2 regions of the Devosia sp. Micro-HW1 genome follow, and region 2 is predicted to be linked to the other one. Evidence: predicted binding sites of a transcription regulator. Region 2 holds the regulator's gene; the other holds the start of a gene.

Region 1 (7,125 bases), 200 kb from region 2:
CGTCAACGCGATCATCGAAGGCCGCACCCGCCAGGCCGAACGCTATGTCGCCCGCTTCGAGCGCGATCACGATTTCGCCCGCAAGGTAAACGACCGTTAAGTCTGACCTGCGGGAACGGCATGGCTGGTCTGCCGGGGAGGGGCTAACAGGCCCCACGCGAACAGCCTAGATAGACACAGCCGGATGGCAATAGAGCGTCCGGCGCATGGAGTAGAAGATGACTGAGAGCAAGAATGGTTTCCGCAGCGCACTGGGTGGTCTGATCGACGCTCGTGGCCGTGAAGCCTCCCGCCAGGTCAGCTACCGCATGCAGCACCAGTTGATCGGCGCGGTCACCAAGCGCCCGTAAGGTTGCTGCAGCACATCGCTGACGATCAATACCGATCCCCGAAGCCCGCTTCGGGGATTTTGTTTTTTCGGTGTTGGCAATGACCCCCACCCCACCTCCCCCTGAAGGAGGGGGAGGGGCGCATCGAGTGTGCTTCGAGTCGTCAGACCACCACCGGCCGGTCCCTCCCCCTCCTTCAGGGGGAGGTAAGGTGGGGGTGGGCCTCGGTTACTGCTTCTCCAGCACCAGCGTCGTCCACTCCTTGCGCTTGAGATGGTCCTTCAGCGCAAAGCCTGCCGCTTCATAGGCTGCGATGACGCCATCGGCCTGGCTGTTGAGAATGCCCGATAGAATGGCCGTGCCGCCCTGTTGGGTGATGCCGCCGACGCCTGGCGCCAGTTCGGTCAGGGGCCCGGCGAGAATGTTTGCCACGACCAGGTCATAGGGCGCGCGCGCGAGGATTTCCGCGTGGTCGAGGCCGGTTGCCTCGATGGCGTCGATCCGGTCGCCCACACCATTGTCGACGGCGTTTTCCACTGTCGTGGTCACGGCGATCGGATCGATGTCGGTGGCGAGGATGACAGCGTCCAGCCGCTTGGCGAGCGCGATGGCCAGAACGCCCGTGCCGGTGCCGATATCGATCATGCTTGTGGGCGTGCGGGTCGCCAGCAGGGCTTCAATGGCCTCGAGGCATCCGGTCGTGGTCTCATGGTGGCCGGTGCCGAATGCCTGGGCGGCATCGATCTTCATCGGTGTCAGTCCCTCGGGGATCGGGCCGGTCTCGTGACTTCCGTAGACGTAGAAACCCCCAGCAATGACCGGTGCGAGACCCTCAAGGGATTTGGCCACCCAGTTGATGTCAGGGTCGATGGCTTCCACCGCGAACGTCACGTCTCCGCCCAGAACCTGGCGGGCGATGGCGTTGAACGCCTCAAGATCCGGTGGGCTGTCGCAGGTGGCTTCGAAAATCCACTCGCCGGTTTCCTCATTTTCGTGCGCCGAGGCGGTCAGCGCCAGGTCATCGCGCTCGGCAACGGCGTCGACCAGGGCATAGGCCTGATCCTTGGTGAGCGAAACGGAAAGCTGGTCGACGGACATGGCGGCCTCGGAGTTTGGGGTGGCTTTCCCTTGGGATAGGCGAGGGGGCAAGTCAAGGACGGGGCGCTGGGACACCCAATCACCCCACCCTCATTCCTTCTCGCATCAGATCGCTCCACTGGAGCGATCTGCCCTTCGGGACGGCTCGAAGCCCATCAAGGGGAGGGAGGCGCAGGCATCAGTCGCCGGTGTTTATCGTCTTCCTCCCCCTTGTGGGGAGGGTAGCGCAGCTGGCTGCAGGCCATAGCGAAGCTAGGGTGGGGGTGCAACAGACCCTCACCCCTTCCGAATAAAGCTCTCCAGCACCTTCTTGGTCCCGGCCTTTTCGAAATCGATGGTCAGCTTGTTGCCTTCGATCTGGATGACTTCGCCATAGCCGAATTTCAGGTGGAACACGCGTTCCCCGAGGGCGTAGCCGCTCGACTGGCCGCCGAGGTCGACTGAACGGGCGACGAGTTCCCCCTCGATGGTCAGCGGGCCGCCGCCCTTGCGGTTTTCCTGGTTCGCCCGGGCGCGCTTCCAGCCGGGCGTTTCATAGACGCTTTCGAACGGGTCGGCCTTGTTGAAGCGGCTGGCGGCGCCCCCGCCATAGGAGTAGCCGCCATAGGCCGAGCCCTTGTCGATGACCTCCACAGCGTCGGGCGGCAGTTCATCGATGAAGCGGCTCGGAATGGCCGATTGCCAGAGGCCGTGGATACGCCGGTTCTGCGCCGCCGAGATGCGCACGCGCTGTCGGCCGCGGGTAATGCCCACATAGGCAAGGCGTCGTTCCTCTTCGAGGCCGGCGCGGCCGCTCTCGTCCATCGAACGCTGGCTGGGGAAAGTGCCGTCTTCCCAACCGGGCAGGAATACGGTGTTGAATTCCAGCCCCTTGGCTGAATGCAGCGTCATGATCGTGACGGCGTCGGATGCGTCGGCGCTGTCGCGGTCCATGACCAGCGCGATGTGTTCGAGAAAGCCACCGAGCGAGTCGAACTCTTCCATGGCGCGGCTCAATTCCTTGAGGTTTTCCTTGCGCCCCTGGCTCTCCACCGACTTGTCGGCGTTGAGCATGTCCATGTAACCGCTTTCTTCAAGAATGTTTTCGACGAGCTGGTAGGGCTGCATATTCTGGCTGTGCCAGGCCCAATCATCGAACTGCGCCACCAAGGAATTCAAGGTGCTGCGCTGTTTGGGTTTCAACTCCTCGGTTTCGAGCAAGGCACGGGTGGCCGCGAGCAGCGGCATGTTCATGCCGCGCGCCGCTTCCATCAGCATTTTTACCGTCGAGTCCCCGATTCCGCGCTTGGGCACATTGATGATGCGCTCGAAAGCGAGGTCGTCGGCCGGCTGTGCGACCAGCCTGAGATAGGCCAGCGCGTCGCGAATTTCCTTGCGCTCATAAAAGCGCGGGCCCCCGACCACCCGGTAATTGACCCCCAGCGTTATGAACCGTTCTTCGAACTCGCGCATCTGGAACGAGGCGCGAACCAGAATGGCCATCGAGTTAAGGGCTTCGCCCTGACGCTGGTATTGCTCAATCTCGTCGGCGACCGTGCGGGCTTCTTCTTCCGAGTCATAGACCTGGGTGAAGGACACCAGCTCCCCGCCTTCGGCCACGTCGGTGAACAGCGTTTTGCCCAATCGCCCTTCGTTGAAGGCGATGACGGTGGAGGCAGCTTTCAGGATATTGGCGGTGGAACGGTAGTTGCGCTCCAGCTTGATGACCTTGGCGCCCGGAAAATCGCTCTCGAAGCGCAGGATGTTGTCCACTTCGGCGCCGCGCCAGCCATAGATCGACTGGTCGTCGTCGCCGACCACGCAGATATTAGCCTCGCTGGCCGGTTTGCCCTGGGCGAGCAGCCGCAGCCACAGATATTGGGCGGTATTGCTGTCCTGATATTCGTCCACCAGCATATATTTGAACTTGCGGTGATATTCGGCCAGTACGTCCGGGTTCTCGCGGAACAGGCGGATACACTCGAGCAGCAGGTCGCCGAAATCGGCGGCGTTGAGCGTCTTCAGCCGCGCCTGGTAGTCGTAATAGAGCTTGCCGCCCTTGCCGTTGGCGAAATAGTCGCTGTCATGCGAGGGCACATCCTTGGGCTGCAGCCCCCGGTTCTTCCACGCGTCAAGCATTCCGGCAAACTGTCGCGCCGGCCAGCGCTTTTCATCGATATTCTCGGCCGCCAGAAGCTGCTTGATGAGGCGGATCTGATCGTCGGTATCGAGAATGGTGAAGCTGGATTTGAGATCCACCAGTTCCGCGTGCTTGCGCAGGATGCGGGCCGAGATCGAGTGGAAGGTGCCAAGCCATGGCATTCCCTCGATCGAAGCGCCGACCAGGCTGGCAATGCGATCCTTCATTTCGCGGGCGGCCTTGTTGGTGAAGGTCACCGACAGGATTTCGGAAGGCCAGGCGCGCTTGGTGGTGAGGATATGCGCAATCCTGGTGGTCAGCACTCTCGTCTTGCCCGTGCCGGCCCCGGCCAGCACCAGCAGTGGTCCCTCGGACGAGAGCACGGCGTCGCGCTGCTCCGGGTTGAGCCCAGCCAGATAGTCAGGCTCGCGTTGCTGCTGCCGGCCCAACTGGCTGGTAATCGGTCCGGCCTGCGGACGGGGAAGGGGAGTGTTGTCGGCCATGCTGCTCTGGTGTTCCAAGGGTTCGCGCCAAAGGGGCAGGGCGCGGTCAGACCTTGACGAATCTCATTTTGTTCTCGTGCGCAATATAGGGATCAAGGGCGCCGCTGTATAGAAGTCCGGGCTGTCACGGCTTTGTCACGCAAGCGTCATCCAGCTGTTTTGCCGCCCGCCTAATCGGTGCCCCGCATCATTTCGGGGGAACCACCATGATTGCCCAAAAGCGTCTTGCTGTGCTCAGCGCAGCCCTGCTCCTTTCCACGGCCGGCGTTCAGGCCGCACCCTATTTCAACCGCATTGCCAGCTTCGCCGTCGCGCTCAACACGCCCGAGCTTGAAGTCGGCGCCCAAGAAAACTCCGCCGAAATCATCACCGCCACCGAAGACGGCAATACGCTGGTCTATTCCAACGCGCTTGTCGGCGGCGTCGGCCTCATCGACATCACCGATGCCAAGGCCCCCAAGGCCGGCGGCTTCATCAATCTCGAAGGTTCGCCGACCTCGGTGGCCGTGATCGGCAACAAGATTCTGGTGACCGTCGACACCACTGAGGACTTTACCGCCCCCACTGGCTACATGTCGGTCATCGACATCGCCACCAAGGAAATCGAAGCCACCTGCGACCTGGGCGGTCAGCCCGACGCGATCGCCAAGAACCATGATGGTTCACTGATTGCCATTTCGATGGAAAATCAGCGCGATGAGGACTTTGGTGACGGCGGTCTGCCGCAGCTGCCCAGCGGCAACATCACCTTCTTCGACGTGGCTGAAGGCGGCGCGGTTGACTGCGCCACCATGCGCGTCACCGATCTGGCCGGTATTGCCGACGTGGCCGGTGAAGACGCGGAGCCCGAATATACCGATTTCAACGGCGCCAACGAACTGGCCGTTACCCTCCAGGAAAACAACCACATCGTCATCATCAATGGCGAGACCGGCGAAATCACGTCCGACTTCTCGGCCGGCTCCGTGACCCTCGAAAACATTGACGCCACCGAAGACGGCCGTCTGAGCTTTTCCGAAACCCAGACCGACCGCCTGCGTGAGCCCGATGCCGTGCAGTGGATCGACAACGATCGCATCGTCATCGCCAATGAAGGCGACTGGAATGGCGGGTCGCGCGGCTTCACGATTTTTCACAAGGATGGCACCGAGCTCTTCGAGTCCGGCCCGTCGATGGAATATATCGCCGCCCAGCTCGGCCACTATCCCGAAGGCCGTTCCGACGCCAAGGGCGTCGAGCCCGAAGGCATGGAAGTGGGCACTTTTGGCGAAGATAGGCTGATCTTCGTCAACCAGGAACGCTCCTCGCTGGTCGCTGTCTACAAGGATACCGGCGCTGAGCCTGAATATACCCAGTCGCTGCCCTCGGGTGTCGGTCCGGAAGGTGCACTGGCCATTCCCGCCCGTAATCTCTACGTCACCGCCAACGAGACAGACCTTTCTGTCGATGGTCTGGCAGGCGCCCATGTCATGATCTTCGAGCGGCAGGACGTCGACGCACCGGCCTATCCGCAGATCATGTCCGACATGGACGAAGCCGGCCTGCCGTTGGGCTGGGCTGCGCTTTCGGGCGCCGTTGCCACTGAACCGGGCAAGCTGTTCGCCGTCAGTGACTCTGCCTTCATTGAAGCCGCGATCTACGAGATCGACGCCACCGCCGCTCCGGCGCGCATCGTCAGAAAGACCGTCGTCACTCGTGACGGTGCTCCGGCCGAAGCCCTCGACCTCGAAGGCATCACTTCCGACGGCAAGGGCGGCTTCTGGCTCGCTTCCGAAGGCGACACCGAAGAAGACATTCCGCATGGCCTCGTTCATGTCGATGCCGACGGCGCCATCATCGAGGAAGTCGCGTTCCCTGAAGCCCTGCTTGCCAACGAAATCCGTTCGGCCAGCGAAGGTGTCGCTGCCATCGGCGAGGGCGACGACATGGTGCTCTGGATCGCCATCCAGCGCGAATGGAAGGATGACGAAAAGGGCTTCGTGAAGCTGGTTTCCTACAAGCCCTCCACCAAGGAATGGGGCGCCGTCCGCTACAAGCTGGAATCTCCGACCGCCGGCTGGGTTGGCCTCAGCGAAATCACCGTGCATGGTGACTATGCCTACATCATCGAACGCGACAACCAGATCGCCGAGCGCGCTGCGCTCAAGGCCATCTACCGCGTACCAGTCAGTGAACTGGTCCCGGCCGCACTGGGCGGCGACCTGCCCACCGTTTCCAAGGAACTGGTGCGCGACCTGATCCCGGATCTCGCATCCAATAATGGTTATGTCGTCGACAAGGTCGAAAGTCTCGCCATCGACGCCGATGGCAAGGCCTATGTCATTACCGACAATGACGGCGTGGACGACAGCTCGGGCGAAACCTTCTTCTGGACCTTCAATCTCTGAGGTCGAACGCTTCAGGTCACTTCCCTTGACCTTGACGGCGGCCGGGCATCTGCCCGGCCGTTTCGCTTTTTAAATGGAAGGGCACCTCTCCGCTTTTGCGGGGGGGAGGGGTGGGGGATTGTCACGGTGGTCGGCAACTCCACGACTTCCCCCCTCAAAACCCCCGGAGGCGGCTTGCGCGCCACCGCCAAGTCCCTACACTCACCCCGGTTTCAGCCGGGAAGGCACAGTGCTCAATCGCATCTATATCGTGGTCGGCATCTTCGCCATCGTGGTGCTGGCCGGCGCTTTCATCGCGCCGCGCTTCATCCAGTGGGGCGACTATCGCGACCGCATGGAGGTGCTGGCAACGCAGGTGCTCGGTGCCGATGTCTCGATTCGCGGTGACATCTCCTTTTCGCTGCTGCCCAGCCCGCGCCTGGCCTTTTCCGATGTGGTCGTCGGGGATGCGGAATCTCCGGCCGCCACAGTAGGCGCGGTGGAAGCCGAATTCGTGCTGATGGACTTCCTGCGCGACATCTACAATGTCACCGCGCTCGGCCTGCAGTCGCCGGTTGTGCATCTGACGCTCGACGAAAATGGTCTTCTGAGCAGCGGTGTCGATCTGTCCGGAGCGGGCAATGGCGTTGCTCTTGGCCAGGCCCGTATCGCCAATGGCAGTGTACGGCTTGAAGATTTACGCTCGGCAG
Region 2 (7,125 bases):
AAATGGAAATCCTTCGGATCGGCGCCGCGGGCAACCGCTTCCTCGTCGAAATAATGCGGTTCGGCGCCGCGCTGGTCGATGAAATAGGCCGCCAGGTCGAGCTGCTTGCGCTCGCCGGTGAGGCGATAAAGTTTGACCAGCGCCAGCTCGATTTCCTGATGGCCGTCGTAGCCCTTTTTCTGGCCGGGGCCCGTGCCGAAGACGGTGCGGATATGGTCGAGATAGCGTTCGAGCACATCGAGCAGCTGGCGCTTGCCGGTGGCCTGATAGTAGGCGATGGCGCCTTCGAGCAGGTGCCCGGCATTGTAGAGTTCGTGGCGGTCGCGCAGGTTGGTCCAGCGCTTGTCGATCTCTTGGCCCTGATACCAGAGATTGAGGTAGCCGTCGGGCATCTGCACCTCGGCGAGGCGCGCGGCGATGGCATCGACCCTGGCTTCGAGATCGGGGTCGCGGCGGTGGCGCAGGGCATAGCCGGCGGCCTCGATCCACTTGCCGATGTCACTGTCCCAGAACACCTGATGGGTATGGCCATCGGGTCCACCCATGCGGGGGATGCGCAGGGGTGGCGGCGGGTCTTTGAGTTCGAGTGACTCGAGAATGCCGCTCTCGCCGAGTTTTTCAAACTGGCTGGGAACGGTGCGGGTGAGCACGATTTCGAGCCGCTCGGCCCAGAAGGGCCCAGTGAGGCTCACCCGGGTGAAATCGACGGGGGAATAGCTGCGCATGATGTCTCCTCGAAATAAGTATGACTTATTGATCGGAGGGCAGCAATGGGGCGCGGGATGTGAAGGGCAGAGCAACCAGCGGGCTTGCCTCCGTGCGCCGGCTGGCTCATGAGACAGGTCAGGAGATTGTTCGACATGTCCAAGGGTCCCACGGTTCTCGCGCCGCTGCGCAACGAGAATTTTCGCATGCTCTGGCTGGCGACGCTGGCGTCCAATCTGGGTGGGTTGGTGCAGGCGGTGGGCGCGGGCTGGATGATGACCACGCTGACCACGTCGCACAATATGGTGGCGCTGGTGCAGGCATCGAACACGCTGCCGATCATGGTGTTTTCCATCGCCGCCGGGGCGCTGGCCGACAATTTCGACCGGCGGACGGTGATGCTGATTGCCCAGACGGGCATGGGGCTGGTGTCGCTGGCGCTGGCCATTACCGCCTGGCTCGGCCTGCTCAATCCGTGGCTGCTGCTGACCTTCACCTTCCTCATCGGCGCGGGCACGGCGCTGTTCAACCCGTCATGGCAGGCGTCGATGGGCGATGTGGTGCCGCGCGAAGACCTGCCGGGGGCGGTGACGCTCAATGCCATGGGCTTCAACATGATGCGCAGCGTCGGTCCGGCGGTGGGCGGCATGATCGTGGCCTTTGCCGGGGCGGGCGCGGCCTTTGCGCTCAATGCCGTGTCCTACATTCCGCTGATCGGTGCGCTTTATCGCTGGAAGCCGCAGCGGGCGCCGGCGCGCCTGCCGCGGGAGCGGCTGGGCAGCGCCATGTGGGCCGGCGTGCGCTATGTGTCGATGTCGCCCAACCTGATGACCGTGATGTTCCGCGGGTTCCTGTTCGGCGCGTCGGCCATCGTCATCCTGGCCCTGCTGCCGGTGCTGGCGGAGGACTATCTGGGCGGTGGCGCGCTGATCTATGGCACGCTGCTGGGCTGTTTCGGGGTGGGCGCCATCCTCGGCGCCTTCCTCAACGGGCGGGTGCGGCAGGTGTTCAGCAACGAGAACATCGTGCGGGCGGCCTGCCTCGGCTTTGCCCTCAGCTGTATCGGCCTGGCGTTCAGCCGCGATGCCGTTCTCAGCCACATCCTGCTGCTGCCCGCCGGGGCGAGCTGGGTGCTGGCGCTGAGCCTATTTAATGTCTCGATCCAGCTCGCGTCACCGCGCTGGGTGGTGGGTCGGGCGCTCTCGCTTTACCAAACGGCCACGTTCGGCGGCATGGCGGGCGGCAGCTGGATCTGGGGCGTGACCTCGGACGGGCTCGGCATGGACTGGGCGCTGCTGATCGCCAGCGGCGTGCTGGTGATCTGCGGCCTGGTGGGCCTGAAACTGGCGCTGCCGCAATTCGACCAGCGTGACCTCAATCCGCTCGACACCTTCAATGAGCCGATCCTGCGGCTGGATCTCAGGCCGCGCAGCGGACCGATCATGGTGATGATCGACTACCAGATCCTGCAGGAGGACATTCCCGCCTTCCTGCGGCTGATGAGCGAGCGACGGCGCATCCGCATCCGCGACGGAGCGCGGCAATGGACCTTGCTGCGCGACCTCGAGCGGCCCGACCTGTGGGTGGAGAGTTATCACGTGCCCACCTGGGTCGACTATGTGCGGCACAACCTGCGGCGCACCAAATCCGACGCCGACAATATCGAGCAGCTGCGCGCCCTGCATCAGGGCGAGGGCCTGCCGCACGTGCACCGCATGATCGAGCGGCAGACGGTGCCGCTGGACGATACCACGCCGCTGAGGGACTTGCCGGAGGTTTAGGCTTGGCGGGAGCGGGCCGTTTCCCTGTCGAAAATCCTGGCTGCTGCTCGTCGTCCGATCATTAGCGATCCGGAGGTCTCAAATGTCGTTGCCTACTCCAACCCGGTCGGGCTACGCGCCCGTCAACGGAATCGAATTGGCCTATGCCGTGTTCGGCGCGGGCGAACCGCTGGTGCTGCTGCATGGCGGCCTGCAAACCATGGACGATTTCGGCCCCGTGCTGACCGAGCTGGCCAAACACCATCAGGTCATTGGCGTGGATCTCCAGGCGCATGGCCGCACCAGACCTTTCGACCGCCCAATGAGTTTCGAGGCTTTCGCCACCGACGTGGCCGGGCTGATCCGATGGCTGGACCATGAACGGGCCGATGTCGTCGGCTATTCGATGGGCGGCATTACCGCCATCCGGCTCGGCATCGACCATCCCGATGTGGTCAACCGGCTGGTGGTCGCTTCGGCGCCCTACGCCTATTCGGGGTGGCACGACTATAATGCCGAGGGCATGCGGACCATCGGCGCGCATATGGCCCCTGAGATGATGCAGACGCCGCTCTACGAGGCCTACAAGGCGGTCGCGCCCGACCCGGAAAACTTTCCCAAGCTCTTTGAGCAGATGGGTGCCTTTATCGGCAACGACTATGACTGGTCATCCGAGGTGGGCGGGATCAAGAGCCCGACCCTGCTGGTGGTGGGAGACTATGACGCGGTGCGGATCAGCCATGCCACGCATTTCTTCGAGCTGCTGGGGGGTGGCAAGGTCGATGGCGGGTGGGCGGGGGAGGGCATGACGCCGAACCGCTTCGCCGTCATTCCAAGCACCACCCACTACACCCTCAACACCGACCCGCGCTTCGGACAGGCGGTGCTCGATTTCCTGGCCATTGCCGATTAGGCCGTTTCACAATTCTGAAGCGGAGACATGTATGGCCGTCATTGCCGGGCCTGTCCCGGCAATCCATCCTACAGCGGGCATGGACCACCGGGCCCTCGGGTCAGGCCGGAGGGTGGGCCGGTAGTGACGATTGGGGAGGTAGCGGTGTTTCAAATGGTCCGCGAAACGCTCCAGTCGCCGGTTCAGGCGTTGGCGGCAAACCGTTCGTCGAAGGCGTAGCCGGCGCCGCGGACGGTGCGGATCGGGTCGGTTTCGCGGCCGCGGTTGATGGCGCGGCGGAGGCGGCCGATATGGACGTCGACGGTACGCTCGTCGACATAGACATCATTGCCCCAGACGCCGTCGAGAAGCTGTTCGCGCGAATAGACGCGGCCGGGATGGCGCATCAGATATTCGAGCAGACGGTATTCGGTGGGTCCCAGATGCACGTCGCGGTTGGCGCGGCGGACACGGTGAGTGGTGCGGTCGAGCTCGAGGTCGCCGACCTTGAGGGCGGTGGTGACGAGATTGGGATTGGCCCGGCGCAGCAGGGCGTGGATGCGCGCCAGCAGTTCGGGCACCGAGAAAGGCTTGACCACGTAGTCGTCGGCGCCGGTGGAAAGACCGCGGACGCGCTCCTCTTCCTCGCCGCGGGCGGTGAGCATGATGATCGGCACGCGGGCTGTTTCATCGCGGGCGCGCAGGCGTCGGCAGAGTTCGATGCCGGAAATCTCGGGCAGCATCCAATCGAGCAGGATCAGGTCCGGCAGCTTTTCGGCAATGGCCTGCTGGGCTTCGTCGCCGCTCTCGGCGGTGACGACGCGAAAGCCCTCGGCTTCGAGATTGTAGCGCAGCAGGATGGCGATATCGCCTTCGTCTTCGACCACGAGGATGGTGGCGGGCATTGGATGTGCTCCGTCGATCGGACTGACCTTGGTCATCCGAGAGTTCTGAGTTCTTGGCTTTACCCCCACCTCACCTCCCCCTGAAGGAGGGGGAGGGGGTTGAGAGTGCGGTGCTACGAGGAAGGCCCCCTCATCCGGCGCTGCGCGCCGACCTCTCCCCGAAAGGGAGAAGTGCCTTACGCTTTAATCTGCTGGCGCTGCAGTTCCTGCACGTCGCTGGTGAGCTGCTTGCCGGTGGCCAGGTAGTAGGCGCGCTCGGCAATGTTGGTGGCATGGTCGCCGACGCGCTCGAGGCTCTTGGCGCAGAACAGCAGGTGGGTGCAGGTGGTGATGTTGCGCGGATCCTCCATCATGTAGGTGAGGAGTTCGCGGAACAGCGAGGTGTGCATGGCATCGACCTCGTCGTCACGGTTGCACACTTCGACGGCTGCGGGCGCCTCGCGATTGCCATAGGCATCGAGGGCATCCTTGACCTGCTGCAGGACCAGCGCGGTCATGTTCTTGACGCCGTTGTAGAAAGTCGGCTGCAGGTTGAGGCCTTCGAGCTTGAGCGAGCGGCGGGCCAGCTGCTTGGCCATGTCGCCGATGCGTTCGAGATCGGAGGCGACGTGGATGGCAGTGATGATGGCGCGCAGGTCGCTGGCCATGGGCTGGCGGCGGGCAATCATCGACACGGCCATGTCATCGATCTGGCGCTGCATGTCGTCGATGCGCTGGTCGGCAATGATGGTCAGGTCAGCCAGTTCACGGTCAAGCTTGAGCAGCGAGCGGGTGCCGTTCTCGACAGCGACCTCGACGAGACCACCCATTTCGGCAATGGCCTGGGCCAGGGCGGCAAGTTCCTCGTTGTAGGAGGTGACGATGTGATCGGTACCGGTATTTGGCATGGTTTGTCCTCCAGATCCGCGATCAGCCGATGCGGCCCATGATGTAGTCCTGGGTCTGCTTGTTCACCGGATTGGTGAAGATGTCCTCGGTGTCGCCCTGTTCAATCAGGTTGCCCAAGTGGAAGAAGGCGGTCTTCTGCGACACGCGGGCTGCCTGCTGCATCGAGTGGGTGACGATGACGATGGTGTAGTTCTCGCGCAGCTCGTCGATCAGCTCTTCGATGATCGCGGTGGCGATCGGATCAAGGGCCGAGCAGGGCTCGTCCATGAGGATCACTTCGGGACCCACGGCAATGGCGCGGGCGATGCAGAGGCGCTGCTGCTGGCCGCCGGAAAGACCGGTGCCTGGCTCACTGAGGCGATCCTTGACCTCTTCGAAAAGGCCCGCCTTGCGCAGCGAGGAGACGACGATTTCATCGAGGTCGGCCTTGGAGCGCGCGAGGCCGTGGATGCGCGGGCCATAGGCGACATTGTCGTAGATCGACTTGGGGAAGGGATTGGGCTTCTGGAAGACCATGCCGATGCGGGCCCGCAGCTCCACCACGTCGAGCTTGGGATCGTAGATGTCCTGGCCGTCGAGCTCGATGCGGCCGCCGACCCTGGCGCCTTCGATCGTGTCGTTCATGCGGTTGATGCAGCGCAGGAAAGTGGACTTGCCGCAGCCCGACGGCCCGATGAAGGCGGTGACGGCGCGGTCGGGGATGTCGATGGAGACGCCATGCAGGGCCTGCTTGGCACCGTAATGAACGGTAACATCACGGGCGGTGAGGCGGATGGGATGGTCCATCAGTTCGGCGGGATTCATGGTCTGATCCAGGGTCTTTTGGGTCACTTTAACCTTACCGGCGAGAACGTCCATTTCCGAAGTCTCCTTAAGCGCGCTTTTCAAGACGCGACCGCAAGAAGATCGCGATGGCGTTGAGGGTAATCATGAAGGCCAGGAGCACCATGATGGCAGCAGAGGTGCGGGCCTCGAAGAAGTTGCGGTTCTCGTTGCCCTGCCAGAGGTAAATCTGAACCGGAAGAGCGGTTGCCTGATCCATAGGCGTGCCGGGCACCGCGGCCACGAAGGCATTCATGCCGATCAGCAGGAGCGGCGCGGTTTCGCCAAGGGCCTGGGCCACACCGATAATGGTAGCGGTCAGGATCGAGGGAAAGGTCACCGGCAGCACATGGTGAAACACCATCTGCGTGCGCGAGGCGCCCATGCCGAGGGCGGCCTGGCGCAGGGCCGGGGAGACGCCCTTGAGGGCCGCGCGGGTCGCAATGATGATGGTCGGCAGCGTCATCAGGGTCAGCACCAGACCGCCGGCCAGCGGGGCCGAGAGGGGGAGGCGGAACCAGTTGATGAACACGGCGGCGCCGAGCAGACCGAAGACGATGGAGGGCACGGCGGCCAGGTTGTTGATGTTGACCTCGATGAGATCGGTCAGCCTGGACTTGGGCGCGAACTCTTCGAGGTAAATAGCGCTGCCCACGCCGATCGGCACGGCGAGGACGACGACAATCAGCATCATCCAGAGCGAACCCATGAGGGCGCCGAGGAGACCCGCAGCGGCAGGTGCGGAACGGCTGTCGACATTTGATATCAGCGCCCAGGCAAAGCCGCGCGAGATGGTGCCGTCTTCTTCGAAGATGTCGATGAGGGCGCGCGCCGGGGCGGAGAGCTGCTGCTGGGCATCGCCCAGCTCGCGATTGATATTGCCCTTAACCCAGTTGTCGGTATTGGCAGAGGCGAGCAGGTCCATCTCGACCGTCTGACCGAGCAGGCTGGGGTCGTTGACGAAGCGCTCGCGGACACGGTGGCGCGCATCGGTCTCGGGGATGCTCAGAATCTGACGGCTGTCGATCTCGAAACCAGCAGGGGCAGCCTCACGCAGCGCGGCTTCGACGACATTGTTCCAGTTGAGCATGGCAACCGAACGCTCCCAGGCGAGGCGCTCGGCACGATAGGCAGCATCTGACTGGCCTTCGGA

Evidence for each region. Region 2 encodes PhoB, which activates phosphate uptake and scavenging genes when phosphate is short. Its sites were predicted from a motif close to TGTCATNNANCTGTCAT; they were not measured.
Region 1: MQW79_RS05775 (esterase-like activity of phytase family protein) is a predicted target of PhoB. The motif match lies at 4,183-4,199, and genes of this name have one in related genera.

The regions. Positions count from the first base shown of each region.
Region 1 covers NZ_CP094375.1:1,238,761-1,245,885, reverse strand. The annotation lists gene MQW79_RS05795 (hypothetical protein) at 1-100, shown strand, start outside; gene MQW79_RS05790 (hypothetical protein) at 219-350, shown strand; gene MQW79_RS05785 (50S ribosomal protein L11 methyltransferase) at 558-1,427, opposite strand; gene MQW79_RS05780 (ATP-dependent helicase) at 1,704-4,049, opposite strand; gene MQW79_RS05775 (esterase-like activity of phytase family protein) at 4,256-6,436, shown strand; gene MQW79_RS05770 (AsmA family protein) at 6,666-7,125, shown strand, end outside.
Region 2 covers NZ_CP094375.1:1,442,272-1,449,396, reverse strand. The annotation lists gene MQW79_RS06780 (glycoside hydrolase family 127 protein) at 1-725, opposite strand, end outside; gene MQW79_RS06775 (MFS transporter) at 861-2,486, shown strand; gene MQW79_RS06770 (alpha/beta fold hydrolase) at 2,569-3,378, shown strand; gene phoB (phosphate regulon transcriptional regulator PhoB) at 3,561-4,262, opposite strand; gene phoU (phosphate signaling complex protein PhoU) at 4,439-5,149, opposite strand; gene pstB (phosphate ABC transporter ATP-binding protein PstB) at 5,172-5,954, opposite strand; gene pstA (phosphate ABC transporter permease PstA) at 6,022-7,125, opposite strand, start outside.